2 linked regions of the Phenylobacterium zucineum HLK1 genome follow. The protein of the gene in region 1 interacts with the protein of each later gene in a pairwise test. Links are inferred from orthologs where the notes say so. Each region holds a gene or a part of one and is shown on either strand. Other genes may lie near its edges.

Region 1 (11,842 bases):
GCCGCGCTTGCGCTTGGCGAGAGGCTTGTTCGTCTCTCGGCCGCCCACGTAGGTCTCGTCGGCCTCGACGGTTCCGCCACCGCCGCCGAGTTTATCGGTGAACGCGGGCTCGCGCAGCGCGAAGCGGATGCGGTGCATCATGAACCAAGCCGACCGATAGGAGCCAAGTTCAAGCATCCGCTGCATCTGAAGGGCGCTGATTCCCTTCTTCGAGGAACACAGCATGTACCAAGCGACGAGCCACTTGCGGAGCGGGATTTTGCTGTCCTCGAAGATCGTTCCCACGGTCACCGTGAACTGCTTGCCGCACTCCTTGCACTCCCGCAGTCCGGCGCGGACCTTCTTCGCGGGGTTCGCCGCGATCTCATAAACGCGGGCAGCGTCAGCGTTACCGCAGTGCGGGCACACCGGACCTTCCGGCCAGCGCACGGCTTCCAGATATGCCCGCGCCGCCTCGTCCGTCGCGAAACGGGTCATGATCTGGTCGAGCGTCAGGTCAGGCGGGGTGGGGAGCATTTGCGGCGGCCAGGGTGCTATTTTCCCTTAGAATCTAAGGGACAAGCCCACCTTTGTCAAGTGCATAATCACCCCATCGGGGGAGGGGGACCACCCGCAGGGTGGTGGAGGGGGCTTGCCGGAAGCGCTGAGTGGGCGGACGGCCCCCTCCACCGCTGCGCGGTTCCCCTCCCCCGATGGGGGAGGACGGGTGCTGGACGCCGCGTCCTTCGCCGCCGCGGCGGACGCGACAGCTGCACAGATCGCCGACCTCGAGCGCTTCCTGGCGAAGCTGGAGGCGGGGAACGCGGTGATGAACCTCGTCGGGCCCAAGACCCTGCCGGACTTCTGGAACCGGCACGCCTGGGATTCGGCCCAGCTGCTGAAGCTCGCCCCGGACGCCCGCGTCTGGGCCGATCTCGGGGCGGGCGCGGGGTTCCCGGGCCTGGTGCTGGCGATCCTCGGCAAGGGGCGGCCCGGCTTCCACGTCCACCTGGTGGAGAGCATGGCCAAGCGGTGCCGCTTCCTGACCGAAGTGGTCACCGAGCTGGGCCTCCCCGCGACGGTTCACAACGAGAGGGCGGAAAACCTCGACCTTGCTGTGGACATCGTCACCGCGCGGGCTTGTGCGCCGCTCGGAAGGCTGTTGGGGTACGCGCGGCCCTACCTGAAGGGTGGCGCGGTAGGCCTGTTCCTGAAAGGACAAGATGTAGCAGCCGAGCTCGCCGAGGCCGCTAGATCTTGGGATTTCCAGGCGGATGTCATACCGTCACAGAGTGACGAGCGGGGTCGGATCGTGCGCGTGACGAGACTCGGGAAGGAGCGGGGCCGTGGCCGCAAAGTCTGACCGGTCCCTGCGCGTCCTGGTGGTCGCCAACCAGAAGGGCGGGGTCGGCAAGACCACGACCGCGATCAATCTCGGCACCGCCCTGGCCGCCGTCGGCGAGAAGGTGCTGCTGATCGACAGCGACCCGCAGGGCAACGCCTCCACGGGCCTGGGCGTCGGCCGGGCCCAGCGCAAGCACACCCTCTACGACGTGCTGATGGGCGAGAAGCCCGTGCACGAGGCGGTGGTGAAGACCTCGGTGCCCGGCCTCGACATCGTACCGGCGGACCCGGACCTGTCGGGCGTCGAGCTGGAGCTGGGCCAGCAGGCCCGCCGCTCGTTCAAGCTGCGCGACGCGCTGTCGCCGCTGCGGGCCGAGGGCGGCTACACCTACGTCCTGATCGACTGCCCGCCGTCGCTGAACCTCCTGACCGTCAACGCCATGGCCGCGGCCGACGCCGTGCTGGTGCCGCTGCAGTGCGAGTTCTTCGCCCTCGAGGGCCTGACCCAGCTCATGCGCACCATCGACCTCGTGCGCGGCAGCCTCAATCCGGCCCTGGAGATCCAGGGCGTGATCCTGACCATGTACGACCGGCGCAACTCGCTGTCCGAGCAGGTGGCGCGCGACGTGCGCGGCCACTTCGGCGAGACGGTCTACCAGACGGTGATCCCGCGCAACGTGCGGGTGTCGGAGGCCCCGTCCTTCGGCAAGCCGGCCCTGGTCTACGACCTGCGCTGCGCCGGCAGCCAGGCCTATCTGAAGCTCGCGCGCGAAGTGGTCCTGCGCGAGCGCGACCGCCGCAAGCGCGCGGCGGCTGACGCGGTGGTGTGACGATGGCGGAGAACCGCAGGGGACTGGGCCGGGGCCTTTCGGCGCTGCTGGGCGAGGCCGAGGAGATCGAGCACGCGGGCGATCCGACGGCCGGGGTGCGCGAGATCCCGATCGAGCTGATCCACCGCAATCCCGACCAGCCGCGGGTGCATTTCGCCGAGGCCGAGCTCGCCGAGCTGGAGGCTTCCATCCGCGACAAGGGGGTGCTGCAGCCGATCCTGGTGCGGCCCTCGCCCAAGGCGCCGGGCGAGTACGAGATCGTCGCCGGCGAGCGCCGCTGGCGGGCGACGCAGCGCTCGGGCCTGCGCACCATCCCGGCGCTCGTGCGCAACGTCGCCGACGAGATCGCCTTCGAGATCGCCATCGTCGAGAACGTCCAGCGCGCGGACCTGAACGCGATGGAAGAGGCGAGGGCCTACCGGTCGCTGATGGGCCGGATGGGCTACACGCAGGAACAGGCCGCCGAGAAGGTCGGCAAGAGCCGCAGCCACGTGGCCAACACCCTGCGCCTGCTGCAGCTTCCCGAGGGCGTGCAGCAGCATGTCGTGCTGGGCCGGCTGTCGGCCGGCCACGCCCGGGCTCTCCTGGGGGCCGAGAACCCGGAGGCGCTGGCCGAGCAGATCCTGGAGAAGGGCCTGTCGGTGCGCGACGCCGAGGCCCTGGCCAAGCCCGGCGCTGCCGCCGGCGGGGCGGCGAAGAAGGCCAGCGGCCCGAAGCGGTCGAAGGACGCCGACACCTCGGCCCTGGAGGCCGACCTCGAGGACGCGCTCGGCATGAGCGTCGACATCGCCGACCGCGGCGGCGCCGGAGAGCTGAAGATCCGCTACGCGAGCCTGGAGCAGCTGGACGAAATCTGCCGCCGACTGACCCGGCGGTAGCAGTCCCGTCCTCCCATCTCGTCATCCCGGAAAGCCGCACAGCGGCTTGTCCGGGACCCATCATCGCCTGATCTGGCCGTTGGGGACGCCGCGGATGACGAAGGGCGGCTACAGCCCCAGGCGCCGGGCGCGGCCGGCCACGGTGAGGGCGAGGCGTTCGGCGATGAGACGGTCGGGGGAGCCGGCGGTCTTGCAGGCCTTGTCGGCGGCCAGCACCTCGGGCTGGATGCGGTCGAGCTCCTCCAGGCTCCAGGCGCGGGCCTGGCGGAGGAACTCACGCTCCTGCTTCCAGAACACCCCCGAGGCCTTGGCGGCCTCCTGCAGGCCGGCGCCCGCCTTGGCGAGCGTCAGCGTGCGGCGCAGCTTGCCCAGGTGCATGCCGATGGCGCGGACGGCGGCGGGGCCGCTCTCGCCTTCCTGGGCCGCGCGGCGCAGCCCCGCCTGCGCCTCGGCCAGGCGCCCGCCGAAGGCGTCGGCGGCGGCGTCGAACAGGCTGGCCTCGGGCTCAACGCCCAGGAAGTCCTCGAGCTGGGCGGGCGCGGCGATCGTCCCGCTGCCGGGGCCGAGGAACAGGGCCAGGCGCTCGATCTCCTGCCGGGCCACGCCGCGCTCCTTGGGCATGCGGGCGACGAAGAGGGCCAGGGCGTCGGCGTTCAGCCCGACGTTGTCGCGGGCCAGGGTCTCCTTGACGAGGCGGGCGACGTCGCCGGGCTCGTCCTCGTAGCAGGGGATGGTGGCGCAGGCGGGCTGCTTCTCGCCCACCTTCCGCAGCGCAGAGTCGCGGCCGAGATTGCCCGCCTCGATCAGGAAGAAGGCGTCCGGGTTGAGCTCGCCCTTGGCGTGCCGCTCCAGGGCCTCGGCGACCGCCTTGTCGACCGCCGGCTTCTCGGAGGACAGGCGCAGGCGCACCAGCCGGCGCCCGCCCATCAGCGACTGGGCGGCGAGTTCGCCCTCGAGGCGGGGCGGGTCGTCGGCGACGTCGACCTCGGTGAGTATGGCCACGTCGAACGGATCGTCGGGATTTGGGACGGTCTTGGCGGCGAGCTGATGCCCGCGGTCGCGCACCACGCCGAGGTCGCGGCCGTAGATCAGCGCCGCGCGGACCGCGGCGTCGGCCTTTGCGAGGAACCGCTCGATGTCGGGTCGGCGGCTGAGGATCATGGCGTCAGCGGCCGGACCCCGCGCCGTTGGCCAGCCAGACGGCGAGCTCGAGCTGGATGCGCCGGGCGGCCTCGGCGGCGGCCCGGTCCTGGGCGTCCTGCTGGGCCGCGATCGAGGCGTAGGGCTGGTCGGCGGAATCGTAGGTGAGCTCGACCCGCACCCGGCCCTGCTTGGCCACCGCGCCGGCGGGCTGGGTCCGCAGGACATAGTCGGCGGTCAGCACGTATTCGTAGCGGGTGGCGACGTTGTCGATCCGCACGCCGCGGGGATAGCGCGCCTCGCCCAGCGACAGGTCCATCACGTAGGCGGTGGGCGCGCCGCGGTTGCGGGCGAAGGCGTCGTCGAGGTGCTGGCGGATCAGGTAGCCGGTGCGCCCCTCGGGGGCCACGACCTCGATGGCCGCCAGGTTCGCGCCCACGCCCCGCTCGCCGTACAGCGGCTGGAACCCCGCGCACGCCGAGAGCGCGGCGGCCGACAGGGTGAGGGCGAGGAGCGCGGCCTTCGTCATGCCGCCACGATATTCACGATCCGGTCCTTGACCACAATGATCTTGCGGATCGTGAGGCCTTCCAGCCGCGCCTTGATCTCGGGGTCGGCCAGGACGAGTTGCTCGACCTCGGCCGGCTCGGCGCCCGCGGGGGCCGAGATCTCGCCCCGGCGCTTGCCGTTGACCTGCACCGGCAGGACCTTGACCGCGTCCTGCGTCAGGGCCGGATCGTAGGTCGGCCACGGCGCCTCGACGACCAGCCCCTGGCCGCCGATCCGCGCCCAGCATTCCTCGGCCAGGTGCGGCGTGAAGGGGGCGATCAGCAGCGCGAAATCCCTGAGCGCCGCACGATGCGCGTGGGCGAGCGCTCCGGCCCGACCCTGCGGCCGCTCGGCCTTCAGCACGTTCAGGAAGCTGTAGAGGTGGGCGATGGCCGAGTTGAACCGGAAGCCCTCGATGGCCTCCGTCACGGCCTTCACGGTCTTGGCGTGCTGGCGCCGCAGGTTGTCGGTCGCGACGCCGGTGACGGCCTCCTCCGTGCCCGGGACCGGCTCCTCCGAGGCGTCGAACTCGTCCCACACCCGGTTCACGAACCGCCAGGCGCCCTGGACGCCGGAGGTGGACCACTGGGCGTCCCGCTCGGGCGGGCTGTCGGACAGGACGAACAGGCGGGCCGCGTCGACGCCGTAGACGTCGAAGATCTCCTCGGGCGCCACGGTGTTCTTCTTGGACTTCGACATCTTCTCGACGTCGCCGATCACCACCGGCTCGCCGCTGCCGACCAGCCGGGCCCGCCGCGTCTTGCCCTCCGCCGTGACCTCGACCTCCTTGGGCTCGACCCACTCGCCGCTCTGCTTGCGGTAGGTCTCGTGGGTGACCATTCCTTGGGTGAACAGGCCCGCGAAGGGCTCGCGCACGCTCAGCATGCCGACGTCGGCCAGGGCCTTGGTGATGAACCGGGCGTAGAGCAGGTGCAGGACGGCGTGCTCGACGCCGCCGATGTACTGGTCCACCGGCAGCCAGTAGTCGGCCGCCGCCTTGTCGATGGGGGCTTCGGCGCCCGGATTGGCGAAGCGGGCGAAGTACCAGGAGCTGTCCACGAAGGTGTCCAGCGTGTCGGTCTCGCGGGTCGCCGGGCCGCCGCAGCCGGGGCAGGTGGTGTGCTTCCAGGTCGGATGGCGCTCGAGCGCATTGCCGGCCTTGCCGAACTCGATGTCCGCGGGGTGGGTGAGCGGCAGGTCGCTGCGGCGCACCGGCACGACGCCGCAGGCCTGGCAGTGGACCACCGGGATCGGGCAGCCCCAGGCGCGCTGGCGCGAGACGCCCCAGTCGCGCAGGCGGTAGACGGTCGCGCCCTGGCCGTCGCCCTGTTCCTCGATGCGGGCGATGGCCGCGGCCTTGGCGGCCTCGACGTCGAGCCCGTCCAGGAAGCCGGAATTGATGATCCGGCCGGGCCCGGTGTAGGCCTCGTTCAGCAGCTTCTGGACGATCGCCTCGGCCTGCGCCTCCTCGGGCGGCAGGACGACGGGCTTCACCGGCAGGCCGTACTTGCGGGCGAAGTCCAGGTCGCGCTGGTCGTGCGCCGGGCAGCCGAAGATGGCGCCGGTGCCGTAGTCCATCAGGATGAAGTTGGCGATCCAGACCGGCAGCTCCCAGCTGGGATCGAACGGGTGCTTCACCTTCAGGCCGGTGTCGAAGCCCTCCTTCTCGGCGGTCTCGATCTCGGCCTCGGACACCGCGCCGTGGCGGCACTTCTCGATGAAGGCCGCCGCCTCGGGGTTCGCGGCCGCCACCGCCTGGGCCAGCGGGTGGTCGGGCGCGACGCCGACGAAGCTGGCGCCGAACAGCGTGTCGGGGCGGGTGGTGTAGACCTCGACCCCGGCCTCATGGCCCGCGGGCGGCTGGCCGGCGAAGCGGAAGCGCAGGCGGGCGCCCTTCGAGCGGCCGATCCAGTTCTCCTGCATCACGCGGACCTTCTCGGGCCAGCGGTCCAGGGTCTTCAGGTCGTCGACCAGCTGGTCGGCGTACTGGGTGATCTTCAGGAACCACTGGGCGAGCTTGCGCTTCTCGACCGGCGCGCCCGAGCGCCAGCCCTTGCCGTCGACCACCTGCTCGTTGGCCAGCACCGTCTGGTCCACCGGGTCCCAGTTGACGACGCTTTCCTTGCGGTAGACGAGGCCGCGCTCGAACAGCTCCAGGAACAGGGCCTGCTGCTGGCCGTAGTATTCCACGTCGCAGGTCGCGAACTCGCGCGACCAGTCGATGGACAGGCCCAGCTCCTTCAGCTCGGCCCGCATCCGGGCGATGTTGTCGTAGGTCCAGGCCTTGGGATCGACGCCGCGCTCCATGGCGGCGTTCTCGGCCGGCAGGCCGAAGGCGTCCCAGCCCATCGGATGCAGCACCGAGAAGTCCTGCGCGCGCTTGTAGCGGGCGATGACGTCGCCCAGGGCGTAGTTGCGCACGTGGCCCATGTGGAGGCGCCCCGACGGATAGGGGAACATCTCCAGGACGTAGTACTTGCGCTTGCCGGGAGCCTCGACGGCGCGGAACGCCTGGGCCTCGTCCCAGCGCTTGCGCCACTTGGGCTCGGTTTCCTTGGGATTGTATCGGGTAGCGGCCATGACGGGCGGCCTTTGGACTGGAGTTCAGGTCCGGTCAACCGCCCGGCAGGAGGCCGACCTTCGAAACGCGCGGGAGCCTCAGCCCCGGATGTTCGAAAGTCGGAGCTGGCGCGCCCGCGTCAGGATGGCGTTCTCGATGTCCGCCTCGGTCTGCACCGCGGCCGGCGCGTCCACCCAGTTGCCGGCGGCGTCGCGGGTCTGCTTGAAGACCGCCACGTTCAGGCCGTCGGCGCGCAGCCGCGCGTCCAGGATGTAGACGGTGCACTTGAAGCGCTCGTCCGGCTTCTCGGGATTGATATACCAGTCGGTGATCACCACCCCGCCGTAGGGGTCGGCCGAGGCCAGCGGCATGAAGGACAGCGTGTCCAGCGTGGCGCGCCACAGGTAGCCGTTCACCGAGATGGAGCCTTCGGGGCGTTCGATCTTGTCGCCGCCGCCGCCCAGGAACCGGGGACCGCTCGAGCACGCGGCGAGGCTCAGGGCCGCCAGGGCCGCCGCGCCCGCGATCAGGCCACGCTTCAGGTCACCGCGCACAAACGGCATAGGCATCCGTCTCCAATTGATCTCCCCGCGGCGCGAACGCCACGGCGCCGCCCCCGCGCCGCGCCCTCTATAACAACGGCGCCAGCGGCGCCAAACAGGAATCGCGTGGCCGAAGGGCCACATGTCGGCGCGATCTTGGCGAGTCCGGAGCCCCGCGGCCTCGGAGTCGGTTGACGTCGTCGGCGGCGCTTCTCTAATCGCAACGAGATCGCGAACCTGTGCAGTAGCGCTGGGGTGCGATACCGGGGCTTGGGGACTATATGTTGCTTATGTCTGTTGGCCGGATCAGCGCGATCATCGCTGCGGCCGCGCTTCTCGGCGCGGCGGCGGGCGGCGCGCACGCGGCCGACAAGGGCAAGCGCATCGACTTCACCGTGAAGTCCGAGCCGGCGGCGGCGTCCCCCGGGGCGGGCCGGGTCCAGGTGTACGACGCCTCCAAGGGCCGCTTCGGCGTCACCCTGGGCGTGCGCCAGTCGGACGTGCGGGAATCCACCCTCAACGACGTGCAGGCGGGCGCCTACTTCCGCATCACCCCGTCGCTGCGGGTCGGCGGCTCGGTGGCCCTGGGCGACCAGGAGCTGACCCCGCGGGCCAACCAGGCCCGGCCGGCCGATGCGCCGAAGGTCCGGCTGGAATCCACCTTCAAGTTCTAGCGGACGTCTCGGGGCTCAGCCCTTCCACCGCTGCAAGACCGATAAGGCCCGCGTCCCTGAGGCGCCGGGCCGTTTTCATGTTCACCCCGCCCAGGGCGTAGGCCGGCCGCCCCGCGGCGCGCGCCAGGGCGGCCAGCCGCACGGGGCCCAGCGGCGGTCCGGCCGAGGGGCTGTTCGAGGGGAACGCCGCGGAGATCACCACCGCGTCGGGGCCGGGCGTGCGGGCGGCGGCCAGCGAATGGGCCGCGGCGGTGACGATCCACCCCGGCCGGGCGCGCTTCAGCGGCATGGCCAGGCGGGCCAGCCGCTCGGGCAGGTGGACGCCGTCGGCTCCGGCCGCCGCGGCCAGCTGCGCGTCCTGGCCCACCAGCAGGACGAGGCCGCGCGCGCGGGCGACCTGCTTCAGCGCCCGGGCCGTGGCGAGGGCGCCCGGGTCCCCGAAGGCGCGGTAGACGATCCCCGAGCCCGGCGGCAGCGCGCGCGCCGCGGCCAGCGGATCGGGGGTCCGCGCGGGGTCGGTGAAGAACAGCAGGGCGGGCAGGGCCTTTCGCAGCCGCCTGCGGGCCGGTAAGAGCCGGGCCGTCCGCTCCATGGTCCAGAACCCGTCCGAAATGGCCGCCGCTCCCACGCCCTACGCCGACGTCGTGGCCCGGATCGCCCGCGCCGCGCAAGCCTGCGGCCGCGATCCGGCCGAGGTGACCCTGGTCGCCGTCTCCAAGCAGCAGCCCTGGGAGGCGATCGAACCCGTGCTGGCCGCCGGCCAGAAGGTGTTCGGCGAGAACCGCGTGCAGGAGGCCATGGCCCGCTGGGAGGGCCGGGCGGAGGGCCTGACGCTGCACCTGATCGGCCCCCTGCAGACCAACAAGGCCAAGGAGGCGGTCGCCTTCTTCGACGTGATCGAGAGCCTCGACCGCGGGAAGCTGGCCCGGGCCCTGGCCGAGCAGGTCCAGAAGCAGGGCCGCACGCCGCGGCTCTACGTGCAGGTCAATACCGGCGAGGAGCCGCAGAAGGCCGGAGTCGTCCCCGCCGAGGCCGACGGGTTCATCGCCGCCTGCCGCGGCGACTACGGTCTGCAGGTCGAGGGGCTGATGTGCATTCCGCCGGCCGCCGAGCCGCCCGGCCCGCACTTCGCCCTGCTGGCGAAGATCGCCGCCCGCAACGGCCTGGCGAAGCTCTCCATGGGCATGAGCGACGACTTCGAGACCGCGATCCGCTTCGGCGCCACCAGCGTGCGCGTCGGCTCGGCGGTGTTCGGCGCCCGGTCGGCCGGCTAGGCCCTGCGCGGCCAGAGGCGGTCCGGCGGGGTGGCGGTGACCTGGCCGGCGAAGCGGGCGATGCGTTCGGGGGCGAGCTTGCCGCCGCGCGCGGCGGCCTCCATCCAGGCTTCGATGTCCCCGCCGGTGCGGTCGTAGCCCTCGGCCTTCAGCATGCCGTAGAGCGCCGCGGCCAGGACGTGCATGCCGTCGTCGGCGGTGCGCCAGCGCTCGGCCGGATCGCGGGCGACGCCCAGCCGCTCCGAGACGATCTGGTCCAGGGCCTGGACCGTGTCCTCGTTGAGGAGGCCGTCCATCGAATTGTAGCCGAAGCCGGGGTCGTGCTCCTTCAGCACCCGCACCATCAGCGGATCGGCCGCCAGCACCTTCAGGGCCGCCGTCGCCGCCGGCCCGTCCATGGGGAAGGGCGGGTGCAGCATCTCGTGGGCGGCGACCCGCACCACGGTGTCCAGCGGATAGTCGAAGTGCGAGAGCGAGCGCTGGCCGCCGACGCTGACGCCGTGGGGCTTGGAGAACCACAGGAGGACGACCCCGATGACGGGATCGAGCCGGCGGCCGATCAGCCGCTCCTGCTCGGCGATGACATCGTAGCCGGCCAGGCCCGCGGCGAGGCGGGGGCGTTGGATCGATAGCCGGTCGCCCACGAACTCGGCGCGGAACGACGGGAAGTCGGCGGCCCTCAGCTCGCCCAGCACGGCGGCGACGTCCGCTCGGCCGCCCGCGACGAACCGCCAGCTCGCCTCGTCCCAGTGCGAGCTCGCCCGGTAGGCCGGAAGGATGCGGCCCTCCAGGTCGGAGAGCGAGGCCAGGAGCTCGTCGATGCTCTCGGCCGGCCCGTAGGAGAGCACGTTGGCGAGAGTGGGCCACAGCAGCTTGCCCTCGGCGTCGGCGCGGGCCTGCAGCCGCCCGAGGGCGGCGGTCAGCACCGGGGTGCTCCGGGGCGCGAAGGCGTCGAGTTCCGCCCGGTAGCGCTCGGCGTACAGCGGCTTGCCCGACAGCGGCCCCAGGAAGGCGAGGGCGTCGAAGCCTGTCGAACTGCCGATGTCCCAGCGGGTGCGCGGGGGCTGGGCCGCCCGGACGGGGCCGGCGAACGGCAGGGCGGCGGCGGCGGCGAGGAAGGCGCGTCTGTCCATGCGCACTCACATGGAGCGGGCGGGCTCCCGCGTCTTGAACGGATTTGACCTGCGCCAGGCGCCCGGGGGGCGTCCCGACAACGCCGCCACCGCCCGGGTCAGGTGGGCCTGGTCGCTGAAGCCCCGGGCCAGGGCGATCTCGGCCAGGGACAGCTCGCCCGCCAGGGCGTCGGCCACGGCGGCCCGGGCTCGCGCCTCGCGGCCGAAGGCCAGGGGCCCGACGCCGAAGGCCTGGCGGAAGCCCCGGGCGGCGTGCTCGGGCGAAAGGCCGTGGGCCCGCGCCCACGCGCCGATCCGCACCGGCCCCTCGGCCAGGGCCCGGGCCAGGCGGTCGGGCCAGTCGCCTTCGGCGTCCGGCGGCCGCGGGGCGTGCTGGGCCAGCACCAGGGCGGCGGCCTCGGCCGGGTCGCGCTCGGCGGCCCGCACGACGGCGTCGGGATCGGCGATGCGGCCGAAGGCCGGCAGGGACCCGTCGGGCAGCGGCAGGTTCACGACCTGCGCCCCCGCCGGCCGCACGCGGTTCAGGTGCGCCTCGAAGCGGCCGTGGGCCACCACGTCGCCGGGGCCGATCCGTCGCCGCCCGCCCTCGCCCGCCTCCTCGTAGCCCCCGGCCAGGACCACCGCGAGGTAGCCCTCCGCGTGCCGGTGGCGCGGCAGCTCGCCGGCGGCCAGGATCTGGCGGAGGGGCGGGCGGCTCATCGCCGGATCTCGATCGCATCGCCCGGCTGGATTCCGTCCAGCAGGTCCTCGAGGTCCTCCCGGGCCAGGGCGACGCAGCCTTCGGTGGGCGCATAGCCGGGCTTGGCCACGTGCAGGAAGATGCATGAGCCGAGGCCCGGGACCGGCGGGTCGTCGTTGTGGCCCAGCACCACCACGATGTCGTAGAGCCCGTCCTCGCGCCACAGCCGCTCGTGGCTGGCGGGATAGGGCAGCTTGACG
Region 2 (9,324 bases), 1.4 Mb from region 1 along the record:
CGTCTCCCTGGTCATGGACCTCGACCGCGGCCCCGCCGCCGACGCGGTGCAGATCATGACCCTGCACTCGGCCAAGGGCCTGGAGTTCCCGCTGGTCTTCCTGCCCGGCTGGGAGGAAGGCGTCTTTCCCTCGCAGCGCTCGATGGACGAGAAGGGCGAGAAGGGCCTCGAGGAGGAGCGGCGCCTGGCCTACGTCGGCATCACCCGGGCGCGGGAGGAGGCGCGGATCAGCTTCGCCGCCAACCGGCAGGTCTACGGCCGCTGGACCAGCCAGCTGCCCTCGCGCTTCGTCGACGAGTTGCCCCTGGCCAACGTCGAGGCCAGCTCCGAAACCGGCTACTACGGCGGCGGCCCGGGCATGCAGCAGCACGGCAGCCGCTGGGACGAGAGCCCCTCGTTCGGCGCCGGCTATTCCTCGCCCGGCTGGCGGCGGGCGCAGGCGTCCAACTACCGCGGCAGCCATCCCGGCCGCCAGCAGGTGATCGAGGGCGACGGCCGGCTGGTCGTCACCGGCTCTGAGGCCAAGAGCGACTACAGCCGCGGCGACCGCGTCTTCCACCTCAAGTTCGGCTACGGCACGGTGAAGGGCATCGAGGGCAACAAGCTGACCGTCGCCTTCGACAAGGCCGGCGAGAAGAAGGTCATCGACAGCTTCGTGGAGAAGCAGTCCTAGGCCTCGGGTCCCCGCCGCCGCATCAGCCGCCGCGCAGCGAAGGTCGCAAGTCCGGCCACCACCGCCGCGCCGGCCGCCATCAGCGGGGCCGCCTTGCGGAGCCGGGACTGGCGAGACGCCGCCTCGGCGGCGCGGCGCATCGGCTCGGGCCGCACGCCGTCGGAGCCGGCGGACCAGGCCGCCGCCTCGCCGACGCGCCCGCCGGGGCCCTGCTCGGGCGCCGGCGCCAGGGGCTCACCCACCGCCGGCTGGGCGTGCTGCGGCTGCACGCCGCCCGCCGCCTCGATGTCGGCCTGGGCGGCGTTGCGGCGGAAGGTGACCGTCTCGCCGGCGCGGTCCACCTCGGAGACCTCCCAGCCATGACCAGTCCAGGCGCGGCTGTGCGACTTGTCGGGGTCGTTGGCCCACCACGAGCCGCCGGACCTTGCGCCCTTGGGCAGGGGGAAGCCCAGCACCTCCTCCAGCTCGGCGAAGCTCGCGCGCCATTCGTCGGCGCCGTGGCCGGACAGGCGTTGGGACAGGGGCTTGTACTTGCTCATGGCGGCTAAACGCACGGCGGCCGCATCGGCGCCATGGAACTGAACCGTCCGAAGGTTCGCGCGCTATCGCATCGATGCGCAGCTCGTTTCTCCAGAGCCCGTTTTCCAGGGCCGACCTGAAGCCGATCCTGACAGGCGCCGCCGCCTGCGCCGCGTTCGGCCTCCTGCTCGGCGCGGCCATGCAGCCGAACCTCCGCGGCCCGACGGACGTCGAAGGCCCCCAGATGCTCGCCGGCGTCTCGGGCGCCCGGCAGCCACAGCTGCAGGACGTGGGCGCCTCGTTCGCGGCCTACGAAACCGGCGTACCCGACTACGTCGTGGGAACGGATTGGCTGGAGCCGCCGGAACAGTTCGACGAGGAGGTCCCGATCCCGGGCGAGGACGAGACCGTCGCCTTCGCCGAGGACGACGCCTACGAGCCGGTCGCCATCGTCCGCTGGGAGGAGCCGCCGCGGGAGCCGGCGCGCTATCCGTCGCTGGACGGCGGCGTAGCCTACGGCGTGGCCTACGCGGGCGACCTCCCCGCGCCCCCGCCGCCGCCCGAAGACTCCGAGCTCGCCGAGATGGCGGCGGCGACGCCGGGCTGATCCCCCTCGCCTTTCGCGCGCCGGGCCGCTAGAGGCTCACGCCCATGAGCGACGAGGCCGTCCAGATCATCGCCCGCGGCCCGCGCCGCATTGCCGAAGCCGCAGCCGCCGCGCTGGAGGCCGAGCCCGCCACCGAGGCGCTGACCTACTCGATCCTCGAAGAGGACGAGGACCACGACGTCTGGCGCATCGACGCCTTCCCGACCACCGACCAGGAGCGCGAGGCCATCGCGGCCGTGCTGGTGCGCTTCGGCGACCTGCGGGTGAGCACCGAGGTGCTGGCCGACGCCGACTGGCTGGCCATGGCGCTGTCGGGCCTGCCGCCCGTGCGAGCGGGCCGGTTCTTCGTCTACGGCGCCCACGACCGGGGCCTGGCCCCCGCCAGCACCGTGAACCTGCGCATCGAGGCGGGCGCGGCCTTCGGCACCGGCCACCACGGGACCACCGTGGGCTGCCTGCTGGCCTTCGACGAGCTGCTCAAGGCGCGCCGTTTCCCGAAGGTGCTGGACGTGGGCTGCGGCACCGGGGTGCTGGCCATCGCCGCCGCGCGCACAGGCTCGGAGCTCGCCGTCGGCACCGACATCGACCGCGTCTCGGTCCGCATCGCCAACGAGAACGCCACGCTGAACCGGGCGGGCGCCGAGTTCGTCCACGCCTCGGGCCTCGGCCATCCCGCGGTCCGCACCCGCGGCCCGTACGACCTGGTGTTCGCCAACATCCTGGCGCCGCCGCTGGTGGCGCTGTCGCAGGACATCCGCAATGCGCTGAAGCCCGGCGGGCTGGCGATCCTCTCGGGCCTACTGCGGACCCAGGAGCGGCGCGTGCTGGCGGCCTACCTCTCCAAGGGGTTCAAGCTCCAGCGGCGGCTGCACCGGGACGCCTGGGCCACGCTGGTCGTTCGCAGGCCCTGACGGAACCGCCCAAGGAACCCGCGCCCGAGGAACCCCACAGGGCGAGCGCCGTTCTCAGCCGGAAGGCCAAGCTTGGCCGAGGAGGAGGCTGAGATGACCGAGCCGTACGAACGCACCACCATCACCAACGAGCCGACCCGCACCGTCGAGGTCCGCCGCGGCGGAAGCGCGGCGGGCTGGTGGGTCGCCGCCCTCGTCGCCATTGTGGCGATCGTGGCCGTGATCTTCATATACAACGCCGGCGCCGGGGACGACGAGCTGCAGGCCGCCCGCGAGCAGGGCGAGGCCGAGGCCTCCATCGCCGCGGCGAGCCAGTCGGCCCACGACGCCGCGGCCGTGGCCGCCCAGGCCGCGCAGGACGCCGCCGCGGGCGCGGCCGCCGCCACCGAGTCGGCCGCCAACGCCGCCGCCGAGCAGACCGAGGAAACCGCCGCCGCCGCGTCCGAGGCGGTGAACGACGCCGCGGCCGACGTCGCGGACGAGCCCCGCTAGGCCAGCTTTCTGGCCCCGAGCGCCGCGAGCCAATGGGCCTCGCGGCGCTTGAGCTCGTCCGTCAGGCCCATGGGGCTCAGGTCGGGATCCTCGATCCGCTCCAGCACCTCGTAGGAGAGCGCGTCGGCGCCATGCGCCCGCAGCGCCGCCTGCAGGTCGCGGTTGGGGTGGCTGCCCATTCGCAGGGCGAAGCGGACGCTGTTCTCCTGGGCGTCGATGTTGCGCGAGACGCCGATCCAGGCCGCGCCGGCGGCCTCGCAGCGCAGGACGTAGATCCCCGCGGAGACCTTGCGTTCCTTGAAATCCCGGATGGCCTGGCGCTTCGAAGCGGACATGGGCCAGCGTTAGCCGGCCCCGGCCGCAGCGTCAATTATATCCGGGTAAAATAGAGCCTTTGATCGGCGCGCGGCGAGGGCCTACATCGAGGTCATGCGCCAGACCTTCGACGAGACGACCGACCGCAGCTTCGGTCCCAAGCACGTCCCCCTGATCCGCCAGGCCATGGAGGCCCAGGGGCTCGACGGCTTCCTCGTGCCGCACGAGGATGAGCACCAGAACGAATACCTGCCGGCGGCCAACGACCGCCTGGCCTGGGCCACCGGCTTCACCGGCTCGGCCGGAGCGGCGGTGATCCTCAAGGACAAGGCCGCGGTGTTCGTGGACGGCCGCTACACGATCCAGGTCCGCGACCAGGTGGATCCGGCCTTCTTCGAGATCCGCGACCTGGTGGACGGCGGCGTGCCGGCCTACCTCGAGCAGGCGGCCGCCAGCGGCCAGAAGATCGGCTACGACCCCCGCCTGCACAGCCCCGACGCCCTGCACCACCTGCGCGCCGCCGCCGCCAAGGCCGGCGCCGAGCTCCTGCCGGTGGCCGAGAACCCGCTGGACCGAGCCTGGGGCCAGGCGCGCCCGCCGCAGCCGACCGCCCCCGTCGTTCCCCATCCGCTGGAGTACGCGGGCGAGGATTCGGCCGACAAGCGCGCCCGCGTGGGCGAGCTGATCGCCAAGAGGGGCGCCGACGCGGCGGTGCTGACCGCCCCCGCCTCGATCGCCTGGCTGTTCAACGTGCGCGGCGGCGACGTCATCCGCAGCCCCCTGCCCCTCGGCCAGGCCATCCTGAACAAGGACGGCACGGCGCGGCTGTTCCTGGACCCGCAGAAGGTCACGCCCGAGCTGCCGGCCTGGCTCGGCAACCAGGTGCGCCTGGAGACGCCGGGCGACCTGCCCCAGGCGCTGGCCGACCTGAAGGGCCTGAAGGTGGCGGTGGATCCCGCGCAGTCCTCGGCCTGGTACTTCGAGGCCCTGCAGAGCGCCGGCGCCGAGGTGGTCCGCGCCGAGGACCCCTGCGCCATCCCCCGCGCCTGCAAGAACAAGGTTGAGATCGAGGGCAGCCGCAAGGCGCATGTGCGCGACGGCGCGGCCCTGTCGCGCTTCCTCCACTGGCTGGCCACCGAGGGCCAGGAGAGCCCGCCCGACGAGATCACCGCGGTCCAGAAGCTGGAGCAGTTCCGCGAGGCCACCGGCGCGCTGAAGGACCTGTCCTTCGACACCATCGCCGGCGCGCTCTCCAACGGCGCCATCTGCCACTACCGGCCCACCGCGCGGCTGAACAAGCGGGCGGAGAAGGGCAGCCTGCTCCTGGTGGACTCCGGCGGCCAGTACCTGGACGGCACCACCGACGTGACCCGCACCGTGGCCATCGGCGAGCCGACCCGCGAGATGTGCGAGCGCTTCACCCTGGTGCTGAAGGGCCATCTGGCCCTGGCGCGGGTGCGCTTCCCGGCCGGCACCACCGGCAGCCAGCTCGACGCGCTGGCCCGCGTGCCGCTGTGGGAGGCGGGCCTCGACTACGACCACGGCACCGGCCACGGCGTCGGCAGCTACCTGGGCGTCCACGAGGGTCCGCAGCGGATCTCCAAAGCCCCGAACACCGTCGCCCTGCGGCCGGGGATGATCGTCTCGAACGAGCCCGGCTACTACAAGGAAGGCGAGTACGGCATCCGCATCGAGAACCTGCAGTTCGTCACCGAGGCCGAGCCGGTGGCCGGCGGCGAGCGGCCGATGCACGGCTTCGAGGCCCTGACCCTGGCGCCCATCGACCGGCGGCTGGTGGTCAAAGAGATGCTGACCCCCGAGGAGCTGGCCCAGTTCGACGCCTACCACGCCCGCGTGGCGCGCGAGATCGGCCCGCTGCTGGACGGCGAGGCCAAGGCCTGGCTCGCCGAGGTCACCGCCCCGCTCTAGACGGCTTCGGCGTCCGCCAGGGCCCGGACCTGGCGGACGTAGGCCTCGGCGTCGAACTTCTTGAAGGTGTTCGGGCCCATCGACCTGACCGTGCCGAACACCGGCTGCGGCCCCCAGGGGCGGTCGTGCAGGCCGAACAGCCAGCCGACGTTGGTGAAAGAGTTGGGGTCGCGCCCGTCGAGGAACCAGCGGTTGTTGAGGGCCAGCGCCGTCTCCCACGCCTCCTCGGGGCTGGCCGACCAGTGCAGGATCTTCTTGCCCCAGTACATGCGCAGCCGGTTGTGCATGTAGCCTGTGGCCCGCATCTCGAGCATGGCCGCGTTCCAGTAGGAATCGTGCGTCTCGGCCGCCTCGAACTGATCGCGGGTGTAGAGGTGCGGCCGCGGGTCCGAGGCGTGGTCCGCCAGCGTCTGGCGGGCCCACTCGGGCAGGACCTCGTAGCGGTCGTAGGCCGGCGCTTGGAAGGCGTGGTTCATGGCCAGCTCGCGCCGGACGATCAGCTCCTCCAGATAGGTCGCCACGCCGCTGACGACGCCGGCCTCCCGCACCGCGAGCGCGATCTCCACCGGCGAGATCTGCCCGAAGTGCAGGTAGGGGCTGAGGTGCGAGACCGCGCCCGCCTCCGGACGGCTGCGGTCCGCCTCGTAGCGGGCGAGGCCCCGATCCAGGAAGGCGGCCAGGGCCGCGCGGGCCGCCCCCTCGCCCGCCGCGAAGCGCCGGACCGGCGGCACGGACCGGTCGATCTTCAGGCCCGCCAGGACGGCGTCCACCTTGGACAGGTCCACGTCGCCGGCGACGCGCAGGCCGAGGGCGGGATGGTTCACCGGCCGCTCGGCCAGCGGGTGCAGGTAGTCGTCCCACAGCCGGTGCAGCTTCGGCCGGATGGTGCGGGCGGCGTACTCGTGCTTGTTCGAGGCGGCCTCGACGGGGACGACCACGTCGCCTTCCACCTGCACCAGCCGGCGGGCCAGGCCCTCGGCCAGCCTCTCGCGCCAGGCCCGCTGGATGCGCAGGTAGCCGCGGTCGGCCACGACCAGGGCGGCGTCGGCCGCCAGCTCTCGCACCAGCTCGTGCGGCGGCCGTTTGCGGATGACGAAGCCGATCCCCCGCGCCGCCAGCGCGCGCTCCACCTCGGCGAGCCCCCGCAGCATGAAGTCGTAGTGCCGGGCGTTGGCCTCCGGAAAGGCCGCAAGCCCGAAGCAGACCAGCAGCGGCAGCTTCAGCGCATTGGCCTGCTCGACAGCGTATTCCAGGGCGGGATTGCCGCCGGCGCGCTGGGACTGCTGCATCCAGTAGAGCACGTAGCGGGCCCCGGGACGCGGCGGCGCGTCCACGAGGACCTTCAAGCGGGACGAGGGGATCACGGGAGAGTTCGGGCTCCTAGCTGCCGACCATCTCCAACCATTCGTCTTCGGTGAGCACCTGGATGCCGAGCTCGGCGGCCGTCTTCAGCTTCGAGCCTGCGCCGGGACCGGCCACCACGATGTCGGTCTTCTTCGACACCGAGCCCGACACCTTGGCCCCCAGCCGCTCGGCCTGGGCCTTGGCCTCGTCGCGGGTCATCCGCTCCAGCGCGCCGGTGAAGACCACGGTCTTGCCGGCCACCGCCGTGTCGGTCTTGGGCTTCTCGGCGTCGAGGATGGTGAGCTGGCCCGCCAGGTCCTCGACCATGGCCCGGTTGTGGTCCTCGCCGAAGAAGGCCGCGGCGGCCTCGATCACCGCCCCGCCGATCTGGTCGAGGGCGTCCAGCTCCTCGACCGCCTCGGGATCGCGGGCCGCCACCTTGTCCATCGCTTCCAGGAAGTGGGCGGCCGTGCCGTAGCCGCGCGCCATCACCGTCGCGGTGGTCTCCCCGATGTGGCGGATCCCCAGGCCGTAGATGAAGCGGTCCAGGCCGATGGTGCGGCGGGCCTCGATGTTCGCCAGCAGGTTGCCCACGCTGGTCTCGCCCATCCGCTCCATGGCCAGCAGCTCGTCGCGCTTCTCGTGCAGGCGGAAGATGTCGGCCGGCGCCTTGATCCAGCCGCGCTCGAAGAAGGCGGTGAGCTGCTTCTCGCCCAGGCCCTCAATGTCGAACGCCCGGCGGGAAACGAAGTGCAGCAGGTGATTGATGCGCTGGAACGGGCAGGCGAACTCGCCCGAGCAGCGGCGCACCACGGTCTCGGCGCCCGAGGCGGTGGTCTCGCGGACGACCTCGGTCCGGAGCGGGCACGGGCAGACGTGCGGGAAGTCGTAGGGGACGGAGTCCTTCGGCCGCTCCTCGGGGATCACGCGCAGGATCTGCGGGATGACGTCGCCGGCCCGCTGCAGCACGACCGTGTCGCCGACGCGCACGTCGAGGCGCGCGATCTCGTCGGCGTTGTGCAAGGTGGCGTTGGTGACCACCACCCCGCCGACGGTCACCGGCGTCAGGCGCGCGACGGGAGTCAGGGCGCCGGTGCGGCCCACCTGGATGTCGATGGCCTCCAGCACGGTGCGCGCCTGTTCGGCCGGGAACTTGCGGGCGATCCCCCAGCGCGGCGCGCGCGAGACGAAGCCCAGGCGCTGCTGCCACTCGAGGCGGTCCACCTTGTAGACCACCCCGTCGATGTCGAAGCCCAGGTGCGGCCGCTCGGCCTCCATCTCGCGGTAGGCCTCCATGAGGCCCTCGGCGCCTTTCACGCAGCGGGACTGCGGCGTGGTGCGGAAGCCCCAGGCCTTCAGCGCCTGCAGCGCCTCCCACTGGGTCTGGGCGAACGGGGCGCTGACGAAGCCCCAGGCGTAGGCGAAGAAGCGCAGGGGGCGCTGGGCGGTGATCTTCGGGTCGATCTGGCGCAGCGAGCCCGCCGCCGCGTTGCGCGGGTTGGCGTAGGTCTTCTGGCCGGCCGAGGCGGCGGCCTCGTTCAGGGCGGCGAACTCGGCGTGGCCGAGGTAGACTTCGCCGCGGATCTCGATGACCTCGGGCCAGGCCTGGCCGTGCAGCTTCTGCGGGATCTCCCCGATGGTGCGGACGTTGGCGGTGACGTCCTCGCCCACCCGGCCGTCGCCTCGCGTCGCGGCGCGCACCAGGCGGCCGTTCTCGTAGCGGATCGAGCAGGACAGGCCGTCGATCTTCGGCTCGGCCGTGTAGGCGACCTCCTCGTCCAGCCGCAGGAAGCGCTTCACCCGCGCGTCGAACTCCAGCGCGTCCGCGTCCGAGAACGCGTTGTCCAGCGAGAGCATCGGCACGCCATGCTCGACGGGCGCGAACTGCTCGGCCCTGGCCGCGCCGATGCGCAGCGACGGCGAGTTCTCGCGGATCAGGTGCGGGAAGGCCGCCTCGAGTTCGTCGTTCCGCCGTCGCAGGGCGTCGTACGCCGCGTCCGAGATCGTCGGCGCATCCTCGCGGTAATAGCGGATGTCGTGCGCGGCGATCTCGTCGGCGAGCCGGGTCAGCTCTTCGGCGGCCTCGGCCTCGGTGAGGGATTCGACAGACTTCATCGGGCGAAGGTCTAGCGCGGCCTCCCTCCGCCGCGAAGCGGGAGCGCGCGCGGATTCAGGCGCCGATAAGCGCGCGGGCGGCCGCGCGGGCGGCGTCGGTGATCTGGGCGCCGGCCAGCATACGGGCGATCTCCTCCTCGCGGTCGGCTGGCGAGAGGACCTCCACCGCCGTGCGGATGCGCCCCTCCCCATGGGCGGCGTCCCCGGCCTTGGAGATGCGCCAGTGGGCCTCGGCCCGGGCGGCGACCTGCGGGCTGTGGGTGACCACCAGGACCTGCGCGTTCCCTGCCAGCTTCTTCAGGCGCAGGCCGACGGCGTCGGCGACCGCCCCGCCCACGCCCTGGTCCACCTCGTCGAAGATCATCAGCGGCTGCGGCCCGGCGGCGCGGCCGGCCAGCGAGGCCTTCAGCGCCAGAGCG

What was found.
Region 2: the proteins of leuS (region 1) and ligA interact in binary tests that used the Escherichia coli proteins (3 or more experiments, as listed by UniProt). The link is inferred for Phenylobacterium zucineum HLK1 from one-to-one orthologs.

The regions. Positions count from the first base shown.
Region 1 is NC_011144.1:3,970,489-3,982,330, reverse strand. Bases 4,497-7,690 are described here. They hold leuS (leucine--tRNA ligase), read right to left. Parts: upstream 7,301-7,690; coding sequence 4,697-7,300; downstream 4,497-4,696. Other genes in these bases: PHZ_RS19420 (DUF3576 domain-containing protein), read right to left, coding at 7,379-7,690; lptE (LPS assembly lipoprotein LptE), read right to left, coding at 4,497-4,700. Also shown: PHZ_RS19455 (IS1595 family transposase), read right to left, coding at 1-477; 16S rRNA (guanine(527)-N(7))-methyltransferase RsmG, read left to right, coding at 707-1,342; PHZ_RS19445 (ParA family protein), read left to right, coding at 1,326-2,153; PHZ_RS19440 (ParB/RepB/Spo0J family partition protein), read left to right, coding at 2,156-3,031; holA (DNA polymerase III subunit delta), read right to left, coding at 3,140-4,192; more of lptE, read right to left, coding at 4,197-4,496; more of PHZ_RS19420, read right to left, coding at 7,691-7,843; PHZ_RS19415 (NtrZ family periplasmic regulatory protein), read left to right, coding at 8,113-8,496; PHZ_RS19410 (thiamine phosphate synthase), read right to left, coding at 8,486-9,088; PHZ_RS19405 (YggS family pyridoxal phosphate-dependent enzyme), read left to right, coding at 9,108-9,770; PHZ_RS19400 (hypothetical protein), read right to left, coding at 9,767-10,903; PHZ_RS19395 (helix-turn-helix domain-containing protein), read right to left, coding at 10,910-11,602; PHZ_RS19390 (L,D-transpeptidase family protein), read right to left, coding at 11,599-11,842.
Region 2 is NC_011144.1:2,609,426-2,618,749, forward strand. What follows is about bases 6,367-9,324. They hold ligA (NAD-dependent DNA ligase LigA), read right to left. Parts: upstream 8,906-9,324; coding sequence 6,827-8,905; downstream 6,367-6,826. Other genes in these bases: PHZ_RS12775 (deoxyribodipyrimidine photo-lyase), read right to left, coding at 6,367-6,810; recN (DNA repair protein RecN), read right to left, coding at 8,961-9,324. In the rest of the region: PHZ_RS12740 (ATP-dependent helicase), read left to right, coding at 1-673; PHZ_RS21735 (DUF7662 domain-containing protein), read right to left, coding at 670-1,212; PHZ_RS12750 (hypothetical protein), read left to right, coding at 1,287-1,799; PHZ_RS12755 (50S ribosomal protein L11 methyltransferase), read left to right, coding at 1,844-2,710; PHZ_RS23130 (hypothetical protein), read left to right, coding at 2,804-3,202; PHZ_RS12765 (GIY-YIG nuclease family protein), read right to left, coding at 3,199-3,537; PHZ_RS12770 (aminopeptidase P family protein), read left to right, coding at 3,632-5,446; more of PHZ_RS12775, read right to left, coding at 5,443-6,366. UniProt on the Escherichia coli protein: DNA ligase that catalyzes the formation of phosphodiester linkages between 5'-phosphoryl and 3'-hydroxyl groups in double-stranded DNA using NAD as a coenzyme and as the energy source for the reaction.